Regions from separate parts of the Streptomyces sp. TRD_SC_5 genome, predicted to be linked through region 1. Evidence: riboswitches for the same ligand, from Rfam matches in the RefSeq annotation. Region 1 holds a riboswitch; each other region holds the start of a gene.
What was found. Region 1 has a riboswitch for cobalamin ahead of AC1P0E_RS22880 (ribonucleoside-diphosphate reductase subunit alpha). Riboswitches for the same ligand answer to the same signal wherever they lie in the genome.
Positions count from the first base shown of each region.

Region 2: it holds a riboswitch for cobalamin, as region 1 does, so the genes downstream of both, AC1P0E_RS06805 (cobalamin biosynthesis protein) here and AC1P0E_RS22880 (ribonucleoside-diphosphate reductase subunit alpha) in region 1, are expected to answer to the same signal.
Region 3: it holds a riboswitch for cobalamin, as region 1 does, so the genes downstream of both, AC1P0E_RS11960 (CbtB domain-containing protein) here and AC1P0E_RS22880 (ribonucleoside-diphosphate reductase subunit alpha) in region 1, are expected to answer to the same signal.

Region 1 covers NZ_JBWZZS010000001.1:4,947,561-4,952,057, reverse strand. Annotated here, with positions in the region: gene AC1P0E_RS22900 (carbon starvation CstA family protein) at 1-284, shown strand, start outside; gene AC1P0E_RS22895 (YbdD/YjiX family protein) at 281-484, shown strand; gene AC1P0E_RS22890 (hypothetical protein) at 617-916, shown strand; gene AC1P0E_RS22885 (Uma2 family endonuclease) at 1,013-1,597, opposite strand; cobalamin riboswitch at 1,710-1,833, shown strand; gene AC1P0E_RS22880 (ribonucleoside-diphosphate reductase subunit alpha) at 1,978-4,392, shown strand; gene AC1P0E_RS22875 (ribonucleotide-diphosphate reductase subunit beta) at 4,392-4,497, shown strand, end outside.
Region 2 covers NZ_JBWZZS010000001.1:1,449,089-1,453,585, reverse strand. Annotated here, with positions in the region: gene AC1P0E_RS06810 (cobyric acid synthase) at 1-1,474, opposite strand, end outside; gene AC1P0E_RS06805 (cobalamin biosynthesis protein) at 1,483-2,490, opposite strand; cobalamin riboswitch at 2,634-2,780, opposite strand; gene AC1P0E_RS06800 (hypothetical protein) at 2,909-3,133, opposite strand; gene AC1P0E_RS06795 (inorganic phosphate transporter) at 3,153-4,406, opposite strand.
Region 3 covers NZ_JBWZZS010000001.1:2,607,242-2,611,738, reverse strand. Annotated here, with positions in the region: gene AC1P0E_RS11975 (hypothetical protein) at 1-36, shown strand, start outside; gene AC1P0E_RS11970 (class F sortase) at 38-718, shown strand; gene AC1P0E_RS11965 (CbtA family protein) at 729-1,493, opposite strand; gene AC1P0E_RS11960 (CbtB domain-containing protein) at 1,511-1,729, opposite strand; cobalamin riboswitch at 1,764-1,933, opposite strand; gene AC1P0E_RS11955 (glycoside hydrolase family 6 protein) at 2,267-3,304, shown strand; gene glxA (radical copper oxidase GlxA) at 3,373-4,497, opposite strand, start outside.

The sequences.
Region 1 (4,497 bases):
TCACCAACTCGACGGTCGACGGCGTGCTGTGCGCGCTCTTCGCGATCCTCATCGTGGTCGTACTGGCGGACGCCGGCCGGGTCTGCATGAAGGCGGTCCGCGCTCCCGAGACCGTGCGGCTCCACGAGGCGCCGTACGTCGAGTCCAGGATTGTCGCCCCCGCGTCGATCATCGCGACCAAGGAGGAGAAGGCCGAGCTGGTCGCGGCCGGCGTCGGCCCGGAGGGCGGCATCCGCAAGGACACCGCGGACGCCGCGCCGGCCGGGACAGGGACCTCCGAATGACTCTGACGGACGTACGCCGCGCGGCGGGCCGCATCCGCTGGTACGTCCGCGAGCTGACCGGCGAAGCCACGTACGACCGGTACGTGGCCCACGCGAGGTCCTGCGACCCCCAAGCGCCGGTCATGACCCGCCGCGAGTTCGAACGCAGCCGCACGGACGCCCGCGAGGCGGACCCCCGCGAGGGCTTCCGCTGCTGCTGAGCGGCGCCTCGTACGGGCCGCCGTCTCCCCTGGGGGAGGCGGCGGCCCGTTGCCGTGCGGAGGCCGGGTGGCGGCAAAGGGGCGCCTCAGCAGGGGAATCCGGCGCCGCCGTACCGCCTAGGATCGCCGATCATGGACACGCACACTCTGTTTCTCGCCCTGGTCGCCCTCGTCATCCTCGTCGTGCTCACCGGCTCCGTCGCCGACAGCCGGATCAAGCGCACCGGACGCCAGATCGCACGCCTCGAAGCCAAGATCGACCTGATCCTCGACAGCCTGGGCATCAGCCACACCGACCCGGAGATGGAGAAGGTCGTCGCGCTCCTCCAGGAGGGCAAGAAGATCCCGGCGATCAAGAGCTACCGCGAAATCACGGGAGCCGACCTCCTCCAGGCCAAGAACGCCGTGGAGCAGATGGAGCGCCGGCTCTGAGCCGGCCACGAGCACGTCATCCGCGAGGGCTGCCGCACACACCGGGCGCCGCCCAGCACGGGCCGTCACATCCACGGGATGCGACGGCCGTCGCCGTCAGCGCACCCACTCCTTCAGGGCTTCGGTCTCCAGGGTCAGTTCGACCGGGGCCGGCAGCGCGACGGGCTTGCCGAACGGGACGGTGTGCGCGTTCTCGTACCGGACGCCGTCGGGCTCGCTGTAGACCGTCACCTCGCAGGTGTCCCGGTCGATCAGCAGATAGACCGGGATGCCCGTCTCGGCGTACGCGCGGGGCTTTTCCACCCGGTCGCGCTGGTCGGTGTCGGTGTCGTACGAGGTGACCTCGACGACCATCAGCACCTGCTCGGTGTCGGCCCACTCGCCCTGGCCGACGAACGCACCGCTGGGCGCGAGGGAACCGTCGGGCCGGGCTCGGCCCTTGCGGTAGGCCTGCACCTTCAGTCCCTGGCCCGGGTAGAGCCACAGTTCGGGCCGTGACTGCAGACAGATGCGCGTCAGCCACTCGATGATCCGCCCGTGGTCCCCGTCCGGCACAACCCTGCTCCTCAGCCTCCCGTCGATGAGCTCCAGCCGCACACCCTCGGTCGTGCGGGCCAGTATGCGCGTGGCCTCGTCGAACTCTTCGGGGAGCAGGTGGGGCCGGTCGTCGATCGCTGACATGGGGCGTACCTCCTTGTGCTCACGACGATAGCGGAGCCCTGTGACAGCCGCAGTCACTCTTCCCGTGCGACACAACATGTGGGGGCTGCCTCATCCAACCGCCCCCACATGTATGCTCATGCTCGCTGTCGCCGCAGGGAAATCCGGTGTGAATCCGGAACTGTCCCGCAACGGTGTGATTGGTGCGCATTCGTGCACCCAGGAGTCCGACGACCTGCCGACGGCGTATCCGGCTCGACCGAACCGGATACCGACACGTCCGGGCCTCGCGGTTGGGCCGGTGGACGCTACGCGGTGTGCCGCCCTTCAAGGGTGACGCATGCCCGTACGCCCCCACTCCTCCTCCCGCCGGCCCCGAGCCGAGCGAGGGAGAGCACCCCGTGACCATCGCGCCAGCCGATCCGGCAACTGCCACGGAATCGACGGAGTCGTCCGACGGACCCGGAGCCGGGACCGCACTCCTGCGGACCCTCACCGACCTGACCGTCGACCTCCCCGACACCGACCCGGGCAGAGTCGCCGCCGCCGCCCTGCGCGGCCGCAACGCGGCGTCGGACGCGGCCGAGCTGCGGGGCCTCGCCACCGACGCCGCCGCCGGGCTGATCTCCGAGGACCCGGCGTACTCCCGCCTCGCAGCCCGCCTCCTGACCCGCACGATCCGGGACGAGGCGGCGACGCAGGGCGTCCGTACCTTCTCCGAGTCGGTCTCCGTCGGCCACCGCGAGGGCCTGATCGCCGACCGTACGGCCGACTTCGTGGCCGCCCACACGGTCCGCCTCGACGCGCTGATCGACCCGGCCGCCGACGACCGCTTCGGCTACTTCGGCCTGCGCACGGTCTACAGCCGCTACCTCCTGCGCCACCCGATCACCCGTCAGGTGATCGAGACCCCGCAGCACTTCATGCTGCGCGTGGCGTCCGGTCTCGCCAAGGACGAGTCCGCCGCGGCCGCCGACGAGGTCGCCGCGCTGTACCGCCTGATGAGCCGCCTCGACTACCTGCCGTCGTCCCCGACGCTCTTCAACTCCGGTACGCGCCACCCGCAGATGTCCTCCTGCTACCTGCTGGACTCGCCGCTCGACGAGCTCGACTCGATCTACGGCCGCTACCACGAGGTCGCGCGTCTCTCGAAGCACGCGGGCGGCATCGGCCTCTCGTACTCCCGCATCCGCGCCCGCGGCTCCCTGATCCGCGGCACCAACGGTCACTCGAACGGCATCGTCCCCTTCCTGCGCACCCTCGACTCGTCGGTCGCCGCCGTCAACCAGGGCGGCCGCCGCAAGGGCGCCGCCTGCGTCTACCTGGAGACGTGGCACGCGGACATCGAGGAGTTCCTGGAGCTGCGCGACAACACGGGTGAGGAGGCGCGTCGTACGCACAACCTGAACCTCGCGCACTGGATCCCCGACGAGTTCATGCGCCGCGTCGACGCGGACGCCGACTGGTCGCTGTTCTCGCCGTCGGACGTTCCCGAGCTCGTCGATCTGTGGGGCGACGCTTTCGACCAGGCGTACCGCAAGGCGGAGGCGGACGGTCTCGCCCGTACGACCATTCCCGCACGCCAGCTGTACGGGCGGATGATGCGCACCCTGGCGCAGACCGGGAACGGCTGGATGACGTTCAAGGACGCGTCGAACCGTACGGCGAACCAGACGGCTGAGCCGGGCTCGGTGGTCCACTCCTCGAACCTCTGCACCGAGATCCTGGAGGTCACGAACGACGGCGAGACGGCCGTCTGCAACCTCGGCTCCGTCAACCTCGGTTCGTTCGTTCTCGGGAACGGCGAAATCGACTGGGAGCGCCTGGACGAGACCGTCCGTACGGCCGTCACCTTCCTCGACCGCGTCGTGGACATCAACTTCTACCCGACCGAGCAGGCCGGCCGCTCCAACGCCAAGTGGCGCCCGGTGGGCCTGGGCGCGATGGGTCTCCAGGACGTCTTCTTCAAGCTGCGCCTGCCCTTCGACTCCCCCGAGGCCCTCGCGCTCTCCACGAAGATCGCCGAGCGCATCATGCTCGCCGCGTACGAGGCGTCCTGCGACCTCGCCGAGGTCAGCGGCCCCCTCCCCGCCTGGGAGAAGACCCGCGCGGCACGCGGCGTACTGCACCCCGACCACTACGGCGTCGAGGTCACCTGGCCGGAGCGCTGGGACGCGCTGCGCGCCCGTATCGCCAAGACCGGAATGCGCAACTCGCTGCTCCTCGCGATCGCGCCGACAGCGACCATCGCGTCGATCGCGGGCGTGTACGAGTGCATCGAGCCGCAGGTCTCCAACCTCTTCAAGCGCGAGACGCTCAGCGGCGAGTTCCTTCAGGTCAACGCCTACTTGGTCGAGGAACTGAAGAAGCTCGGTGTCTGGGACGCCCAGTCCCGCGAGGCGCTGCGCGAGGCGAGCGGCTCGGTGCAGGGCTTCAGCTGGATCCCCGAGGAGGTACGGGCCCTCTACCGCACGGCGTGGGAGATCCCGCAGCGCGGTCTGATCGACATGGCGGCGGCCCGTACGCCGTACCTCGACCAGTCTCAGTCCCTGAACCTCTTCCTGGAGACGCCGACCATCGGGAAGCTCAGCTCGATGTACGCGTACGCGTGGAAGAAGGGGCTGAAGACGACGTACTACCTGCGCTCGCGACCCGCGACCCGCATCGCCCGCGCGGCCGGCTCCGGCGCGGCGACCGCGGCCCCCGTCCCAGCCCCCGTCCCCGTACAGCAGACGACGACCGAATCCCCCGCTCCCGACGCGGACGCGATCGCCTGCTCCCTTGAAAACCCCGAGTCCTGCGAGGCATGCCAGTAATGTCAACCAATCCTGACAAGAACCTTCTCGACCCGGGCTTCGAGCTGACCCTTCGCCCCATGCGCTACCCGGACTTCTACGAGCGCTACCGGGACGCGATCAAGA
Region 2 (4,497 bases), 3.5 Mb from region 1:
CTGAGGGCGCGCCAGACTCGATGAGCCGCAGCAGCGCGTCCGTATCCGCGTGTTCTTCGATGAGGTCGCCGAGGCGGTCGAGCTGCTCCTCGCGCAGCGCCTCGAACGAGGTGTCGGGGGCCGGTACGAAGCGGCGCCCGGCAGCAGCCGCGACTTCGCGCAGGAACGCCCGCCGGAACGCGTCACTCTCCAGCGAGCCGTGCCAGTGGGTGCCCCAGACGGATCCCACCCGGCAGCCGTCCAGAAAGGGGTCACCGCCCAGTACTTCGGCGACCCCGTGATGGATCTCGTACCCCTCGACGGGCTCGCCCAGCGCGCTGCCGACCGGCCGCGCCAGCGTCTTCTCGACCGCGAACCGCACACGCACCGGCAGCAGCCCCAGCCCGTCGACCGCCCCCGCCTTCGACTCGACATCGTCCTCGATGCGTTCGCCCAGCAGCTGGAAACCACCGCAGATACCGAGCACGGGACGGCCCTGTGCCGCCCGCCGCGCCAGCGCGCCGGCCAGCCCGCGCTCGCGCAGCCACTCCAGCGCCTTCACGGTCCCGCGCGTCCCCGGCACGATGACGAGATCGGCGTCGACAAGCTCCTCGGCGCGGTCCACGAACCGCACGACGACACCCGGTTCGGCGGCGAGCGCGTCGACATCCGTGAAGTTCGACATGAGCGGTACGGCGCACACGGCGACCCGCAGCACGTCGTCCCCGACCGGCGGCGCGACGACCGACTCCCGTACGGCTCCCCGAAGCGAGACCCGCAGTCCGTCCTCCTCGTCGATGCCGAGGCCGTGCGCGAAGGGCAGGACGCCGTACGTACGCCGCCCCGTGAGCCCTTCCAGCATGTCGAGACCGGGCTCGAGGAGCGACACGTCACCCCGGAACTTGTTGACCAGATAACCGGCCACCAGCTCCTGGTCCTCCCGGCTCAGCAGCGCGGTCGTACCGAAGAAGGAAGCGAACACCCCGCCCCGGTCGATGTCGCCGACGACGACCACCGGGAACCTGGCCGCTCGCGCGATGCCCATGTTCACGATGTCCGTACGCCGCAGATTGATCTCGGCGGGACTGCCCGCCCCCTCGCAGATCACGGCGTCATACGTGCCCCGCAATTCCCGCAGACAGTCCGTCACCGTTCCGAGGAGCGCTTCCTGCCGCCCCCCGTGGTAGCCCCGGGCACTCATCTCGCCCACCGGCTTGCCCATCAGCACCACCTGGCTGCTGCGGTCGCTGCCCGGCTTGAGCAGCACGGGGTTCATGAGCGCCGTCGGCTCCACGCGCGCCGCCTGCGCCTGCATGGCCTGCGCCCGTCCGATCTCCGCGCCCTCGCGCGTCACGAACGAGTTCAGCGACATGTTCTGCGCCTTGAACGGCGCGACCTTCACACCCGTGCGGACGAGCCACCGGCAGATGCCGGCCGTCACGACGCTCTTGCCGGCGTCGGACGTGGTCCCCGCGACGAGCAGACCGCCCCCCAATGAACCGCTCACGCGTGCCCCTTCCCACCACGTATGCCAGTACGTATCCCACCGCGCGCACCAAGTCCGCGTCGCACCGCGCCGAAAGCCGGCCGCCCCACGACAGCCGTCGCCAGAGCCAGCGCGCCGACGCGCCGCGACAGCCGCGCCGCCCGCTCGATGTCCGGTACGCCGACGGGCCGGCCGGCGGCGTTGAGCACGGGCCGGTGCTCGACCCGGCCCGCGTACGAGAGCGTCCCGCCGAGCCGTACGCCGAGCGCGCCCGCGAAGGACGCCTCCACCGGGCCCGCGTTGGGGCTCGGATGCTTCGAGGCGTCCGTACGCCAGGCCCGCACCGCACCGCGAGGGTCGCCCCCGGAGACGGCCGCGACCGCTGCCAGGGCGGCCGTCAGCCGGGCCCCGGGCCAGCCGGCCACGTCGTCGAGGCGGGCCGAAGCCCAGCCGTAGCGCAGGTATTTGGCGGATTTGTGCCCCACCATGGCGTCAAGTGTGTTGATGGCGCGGAAGGCCACGAGCCCCGGCACACCGCCCAGCGCGCCCCACACCAGCGCGCCGACGACCGCGTCCGAGGTGTTCTCGGCGACGGACTCGACGACGGCGCGGGCGATCTGCTGGGCGTCCAGCGACTGCGGGTCGCGGCCGCACAGGTGGGGGAGGCGTTCGCGGGCGACCTCGATGTCCCCGGCCTCCAGGGCGCTGCCCACGGCACGGGCCTCGCGGCCCAGCGACGTACCTCCGACGACGGCCCAGGTGGCGGCGGCGGTCAGGGCGATCGCGGCGGCGGGGGAGCGGCGTACGGCGCGGGAAGCGAGCGCGGCGGCTCCGGCGGCGCCTCCGGCGCACACCAGGGTGTGCACCGCGCCCCACCCGCGGTGGTCACGCCACAGCAGGGACTCGACGGCGCCCGCGGCCCGCCCGAACGCGGCGACCGGATGCCCACGGCGAGGATCACCGAGGACGAGGTCGCCGATCAGGCCGGCGGTGGCGCCGTACGCGAAGATGCGATCGGCACGCATGGCTCAGCAGGCCGATGCGCCTCGAAGCGAACGCGTCGTGCTCTCAGGGATGTCAGGACTGACAGATCCGGCAGAACGGGCAGGACTGACTGAACGGCAGCCGGGCATGGCGGTATGTCCTCACTCAGGGTCCGCGCCCTGGTTCGACGTGACCGGCGGTGAGAGTTCCTGGCTCCCGGGGATCTCTTCCTCTTCCCCGGTCACAGTGGCGGGACCGCGCCGGATTCGCACCGGGCTTCCTCTCGTGCCGCCGTATTCGGCTCCGGCAGTCCACCACGCTCCGCGAACGCCGTCAACTTGCCGTTGACCTGCGACGGGAGAGTGTGCTGAGGCACACAGAAAGCGCCCCGCCGACGGCTGTTGAAGGCCGACGGCGGGGCGCTTTCTGCAATGGTTCGCGAAGGATCTTACCGGCGCGTCAGACGACGATCAGGTAGATCCCGTACGTCACGGCCGCCGCGCACAGCGCGAAGCAGGTGTACGCGCCGGTGCGGGCCAGGACGGCGGAGCCGCCGCCCTGCGCGGAGGCGCTCTCCTGCTTGGAGAGACCCACGATGCCCAGGGTGAACAGGCCAACCAGTCCCACGGTCGCCACGAGGCTCACGCCGAATACGGAGCCGAGAGCTACCCAGTCGATGTTCATGGTGATGTGTCCCTAGTCCTTACACCGCGGCCGGGCGGGCCGGCTCGGCGGAGCTGCCGGCCGGGGCCGGGATGGTGGTCATGAGGTCCTCGGCGGCGAGGGCCGCGGCCGTGGGCGGCACGCTGACGGCTGCCATGGCGGTCGTGACCACACCGGCGGGCTCGGCCTCCGCGTCCACGTCGTTGACGTTGGTGTGGTCGACCACCTGGCGGCGGGAGATGAACCAGATCGCGATGCAGGAGGCGACCAGGAAGACCGCGACGACCGCGACGCCCCAGTCGCCCTGCTTGGTCACGAACTCCGAGCCCGCGGCGATCAGGCCGGCGGCCGGCAGCGTCAGGCCCCAGGCGACGAACATCCGGGTGGCGGTGGACCAGCGGACCACGCCGCCCTTGCGGCCCAGGCCCGCACCCATCACGGCGCCGGAGCAGGAATGCGTGGTCGACAGGGAGAAGCCGAGGTTGGAGGAGGCGAGGATGACGCTGGCCGCGCTGGTCTGGGCGGCGAAGCCCTGCTGCGGCTGGAGGTCGGTGAGGCCCTTGCCCATGGTCCGGATGATGCGCCAGCCGCCCAGGTACGTGCCCAGCGCGATGGCGACACCGGCGGACATGATGACCCACATCGGGGGGTTGGAGCCGGGGGCGAGGACACCGCCGGCGACGAGCGCCAGCGTGATGATGCCCATCGTCTTCTGCGCGTCGTTGGTGCCGTGGGCCAGCGAGACCAGGCCCGCCGAGGTGATCTGCCCGGCGCGGTAGCCCTTCGCGGTGGCCTTCGGGTCGGCGTTCCTGCCGATCCGGTACGTCAGCCGGGAGCCGAGGTACGCGGCGAGGCCGGCGACGAGCGGGGCGGCGATCGCGGGGATCAGGACCTTGGTGACGACGGTTCCGCCGTTGACACCACTGACGCCGACCGAGGCGATGGTGGCACCGATCAGACCGCCCATGAGGGCGTGCGAGGAACTGGACGGCAGGCCGATCAGCCAGGTCATCAGGTTCCAGAGGATGGCGCCGACGAGCGCCGCGAAGATCACTTCGGGTGTGATGCCGTCTTCGGTCACGATGCCGCTGGAGATCGTTTTGGCGACCTCCACGGACAGGAACGCGCCGACCAGGTTGAGCACGGCGGACATGGCCACCGCCGTCTTGGGCTTCAGGGCGCCGGTCGAGATGGTGGTGGCCATCGCGTTGGCGGTGTCGTGGAAACCGTTCGTGAAATCGAACACTAGAGCTGTCACGATCACAATCGCGAGCAGCAAGGTGATGTGTTCCATTTACCCAGGCAATCGTTCGACGTCAGTGGCACGTGGAACGTAGGCAACCTGAGTGAACGGAAGGTGAACTGGGCCGGGCGGTGCGGTGACC
Region 3 (4,497 bases), 2.3 Mb from region 1:
AGCGTACGCCGTCGTCGTACCACGGACTCGGACTGACATGTCCGCCGACGACCGCCCGGCCGAAGGCGGCAGCGGCGGCGGACGGCTGCTGACCGGTGTCGCGTGGGCCGTGCTGCTGCTCGGACTGTGGCTGTGGGGCCGGGAGGTGACAGACGGTCCCGGCGGCAGCTCGGCGCCGACCACCGGTGACGTGGCGGCTGTCGGCCGCCCCCTGGGAGTGCCGCTTCCTCCCGCGCACGCCCCCGTCGAGGGCGCGCGGCCGCAGCACCTCACCGTGCCCTCCATAGCCGTCACGGCTCCCGTCGTGCCCCGTGGGCTCGACACGTCGGGCGCCGTCGATCCGCCGCCGTACCGCCAGTCGTCGAAGGTCGGCTGGTACGAGGGCGGGGCCATGCCGGGCGCCGCGGGAGTCGCCCTGCTCGTCGGCCATGTCGACACCGAGAGCAGACCGGCCGTCTTCTACGGCCTGAGCGCCGCGCGCCCCGGCGAGAAGGTCCGGGTGACGGGGGCCGGTGGCGAGAGCCTGGAGTTCACCATCGACGACGTTCAGGTCTTCACCCGCGAACGCTTCGACCCGCAGAAGGTGTACGGCCCCCGCGAGAGCGACCGGGCGGAACTGCGCCTGATCACCTGCGGGGGCACGTACGACAAGAAGGCCCGCACCTACACGGCGAACGTCGTCGTCTCGGCCTACCTGACGGGTACGGGCAAGGGCTGAGCAGCTGTCACTACGCCGCTACCGGCGCGGCGGCCGGAGCCGTGCGGGCCGCGGCCCGCAGGCCCAGCGCCCCGAAGACCCCCGCGAACACCGCCCACAGCAGCGCGTGCGACGCCAGCGACAGGATCCGGAAGTCCCACAGCAGCGTCGCCGCCACCGGGACCTCGTCCGGGTTGCCCGGCAGTGCGAAGAGCACCGCGAGCGTGGCGACGGCCGTGACGGCCACCGCGACCTGGCGCACCGGGACCGACCGGTCGGCGAGGCGTACGTACACCTGCCAGGCCAGCGCCATGCCGAGGACGCCGATCACGACGGCGGCCACCCACAGGCCTTGGCGGTTGGACACGGTGCCGGAGTCTCCGACACCGGGCGGGTTGGCGGGGTAGCGCAGGCCGGGCAGCAGCGAGACCGCCACGAAGGCGGCCGCGCCGAAGGCCAGGGCGCGGGGCCACGGCCGTTCACCGAGGCCCGTACGGCGGTGCACCAGGGCGTACGCGAGGGCGAACAGGGCGCCCAGCGCGAGGCCCGCGACGACCGCCGTGACGACCAGGCCGAAGTGCTGGGTGGAGCGGGAGAACAGTTCCTCGTGGTGCTGGACGGCCGTGGCGGCGGCCCCGTGCGCGTGTTCCTCGGCGGCCGAACGTGCCTCTTCGAGGCGGATCGCCCGGTCCATCAGGGGCTCGGCGAGGAGCAGCGAGAAGAGGCCGGTGGCAAGACCGGCCGCCCCGCCCGCCGCGAGCCCGCGTCCGAGCAGGGGCAGTACAGGTGTTGACATGGTGCGTACGGCCCCGATCAGTGGCAGGGGGCACCGAAGAGGTGCCGGCCGTCGTGAGAGAACTCGTGCAGGTAGTCGCCCGTCGCGGAAACGACCGTGCCGTTGTCCATGAAGACCGCGTAGAGCGCGATCACGGCGATGATCGCCGCGGCGGCCATGATCAGCCAGTCGCGGGTGGTGGTCGTGGCGGACGCGACCGCCGCGGTGTCGGTGTGCTGCGCAGTGTGCAGAGACATACCGGTGAGCCTCCTTCTGGGGTTTCCACGCCCCAATTCAGGAGGACGACGGGTCAGTTCCTGACTTCCGTACGGGAGCCGCCTTGGGCTCTCGTACGGTCACAGTGGCGGGACCGTCCCGGGATCGCACCGGGTTCCTGTCCACCGTCGCCTCGATGTGTGTGGAGTTGTCTCCCGGAGAGTCCCAGCCTGGCTGAGCACTGTCAACAGGCCCCCTGCCGCTGCCCGCAGGACCGGCTCACCTGGCCCGGCCGGCGACCCGCTCCCCCCGGGGCCGCCGACCGGGCCGGTCCTCGACCGCGGATGCCCGGGCTGCGGGAGAAGCCCGGCGTCGACGCGGGAGGCACGGAAGATCGCAGGGTCATTTTGACACCAAGTCACCGCAAGGTCACGGCGTGGCGACCGGCCCTCGCGCACCCGTGCCCGTACCCTTCCGCGCCCTCGCGCCGGGCCGGTGTGTCAGGATGGTTTCGACCGGATGTGTCCGGGGAGGGGCCGGGGGGTCCTCATATATTCAGTGCAGCCAAGGGGGATTGGATGTACGGCAGTTACAGCGGCCGTAGGCGCAGGAATTTCCGGGTGACAGCGATGGGGGCTGTGGGGGCCGCACTGCTACTGGCGGGTTGTTCGTCATCCGGCGGTGACGGAGGCGACGGAGGCGACCAACCGCCGGTGAAGCAGCAGCCGAAGGGCAGCGATCCGTACTGGGTCAATCCCGAAGGAACCGCCGCGAAGCAGGTCGCGGCGTACGCCAAGGAAGGCGACGACGAGAAGGCCGGCCTGATCAGGAAGATCGCCGAGCAGCCGGCCGCCGAGTGGATCCTGCCGGAGAACGCCGAGGCGCAGGCCAAGGGGTACACGGAGGCGGCGGAGAAGGCCGACCGTGACGCCTTGCTCGTCATGTACAACATCCCGCACCGCGACTGCGGGCAGTTCTCGAAGGGTGGCGCGGCCGACGGCAACGCCTACCGCGCGTGGGTCGAGGAGGTCGCCAAGGGCATCGGGGACCGCCCGGCGACCGTGATCCTGGAGCCGGACGCGTTGCTGCACCTGGTCGACGGGTGTACGCCCGAGGAGTTCCACGAGGAGCGGTACGACCTCCTCAAGGGCGCCATCGAGCGGCTCAAGCAGCAGCCGAAGGCGAAGGTCTACCTGGACGCGGGAAACGCGGGCTGGAAGTCGCCCGACTCGCTGTTCGAGCCGCTCCAGTGGGCGGGGATCGCGGAAGCGGACGGCTTCTCGGTCAACGTCTCCAACTTCCAGACCACCGAGGTCAGCAAGGACTTCGGCAAGAAGGTCTCGGCGAAGGTCGGCAACAAGCCCTTCGTGATCGACACCAGCCGCAACGGCAACGGTCCGTACACCGGGGGCGACCCCGCGGAGAACTGGTGCAATCCGCCGGGCCGCGCGCTCGGTGAGAAGCCGACGACCAAGACCGGCGACGACCTGGTCGACGCGTTCCTGTGGATCAAGCGTCCCGGCGAGTCGGACGGCGACTGCAAGGGCGGTCCGAAGGCCGGCGAGTGGTACGAGGAGTACGCGCTCGAACTGGCCCGCAACGCGAAGCAGAAGTAGCGGTCGCGGGGAACGCGAAGGGAGGGCCGCCCGGCACCGGGCGGCCCTCCCTTTCCGTTCCCGCGGGCTTACGGGACCTCGATCCAGACTCCCTCGGACGGTGTGCCCTGGTCGTCCGTCACGAACAGCATGTAGTAGCCGGACGGGACCAGCGCCCGGTTCTTCGGCACGGTGACCGAGATACCGCCCTTCGTCTTCTTCATCTCCAGCGCGACCGTGCGCTGGTCGACGTCGGTGACGTGCGTGACGGCGCTGGGCCGCATCAGCTTCGCGTCCTTGATGGACGTGGCGTGCGCCGACTTGAAGGTCGCCGTACCGCCCCGCTTGATGGTCTTCGGGCCGCCGGTGAGCTTCGGCCGAGCGTCCCTGAAGAGGTACGGCGGCGTGTAGATCTCGATGCGCTGCTCGAAGACGCCGGGCCGGGTGTTGGCCTTGTCGGAGTACAGCGAGTCGGAACCGAAGATCATGACGCGCCCGTCGGGCAGCAGCAGCGAGCCCGAGTGGTAGTTGCGGCCCACGGCCGGGTCTGCCACCCGGCGGTACTTGCCGGTCTTGGCGTCGTACAGCCGCGCCTGGAGGATGTCCGAGCCGCCGCGCCCCCGGTAGTCGTTGGAGCCGCCGGTGATCAGGACGGAGTCGTCGGGCATCAGGGACGCGCTCGGGTAGCGGGTGCCCTCGTCGAGCGAGTCGCCGTCCTTGAAGCGCGGGTTCGCCTCCTTGAGATCGACCAGGCGTGACTTCTCGCTGGACTTCTCGGACTCGCCGACGCCGCCGCCGCCGATGACCATGTACTTCTCGTCCTGGGCCGGAGGCAGCCGCACGGTCGCGGAGGTCTCCATCCGGTCCGGGTCGCTGAGGCCGGGGATCTTCTTGAACTTGTTGGTCTTCAGATCCCAGATGCCCGGCTCGCGGCCCTCGTCGGCGGGCCCGTACCCGGCGTTGGAGCCGGAGTAGAAGAGCTTGCCGTTGTTCATCAGGAAGATCGCGGGGTACGTCGGGAACTTCCTGATGACCCCGGTGTACTCCCACTTCTTCGTGACGGGGTCGTAGATCTCGTCCTTGCCGGGGACGATCTGGCCGATCTCGTCCAGGCCGGACAGCGACAGGACCTTGCCGTCCCCCAGCGTGGTGAGCGTCGGGTACCAGCGGGCCTCGTTCATCGGGTCGACGGTGATGTACTTCTCCGCCACCGG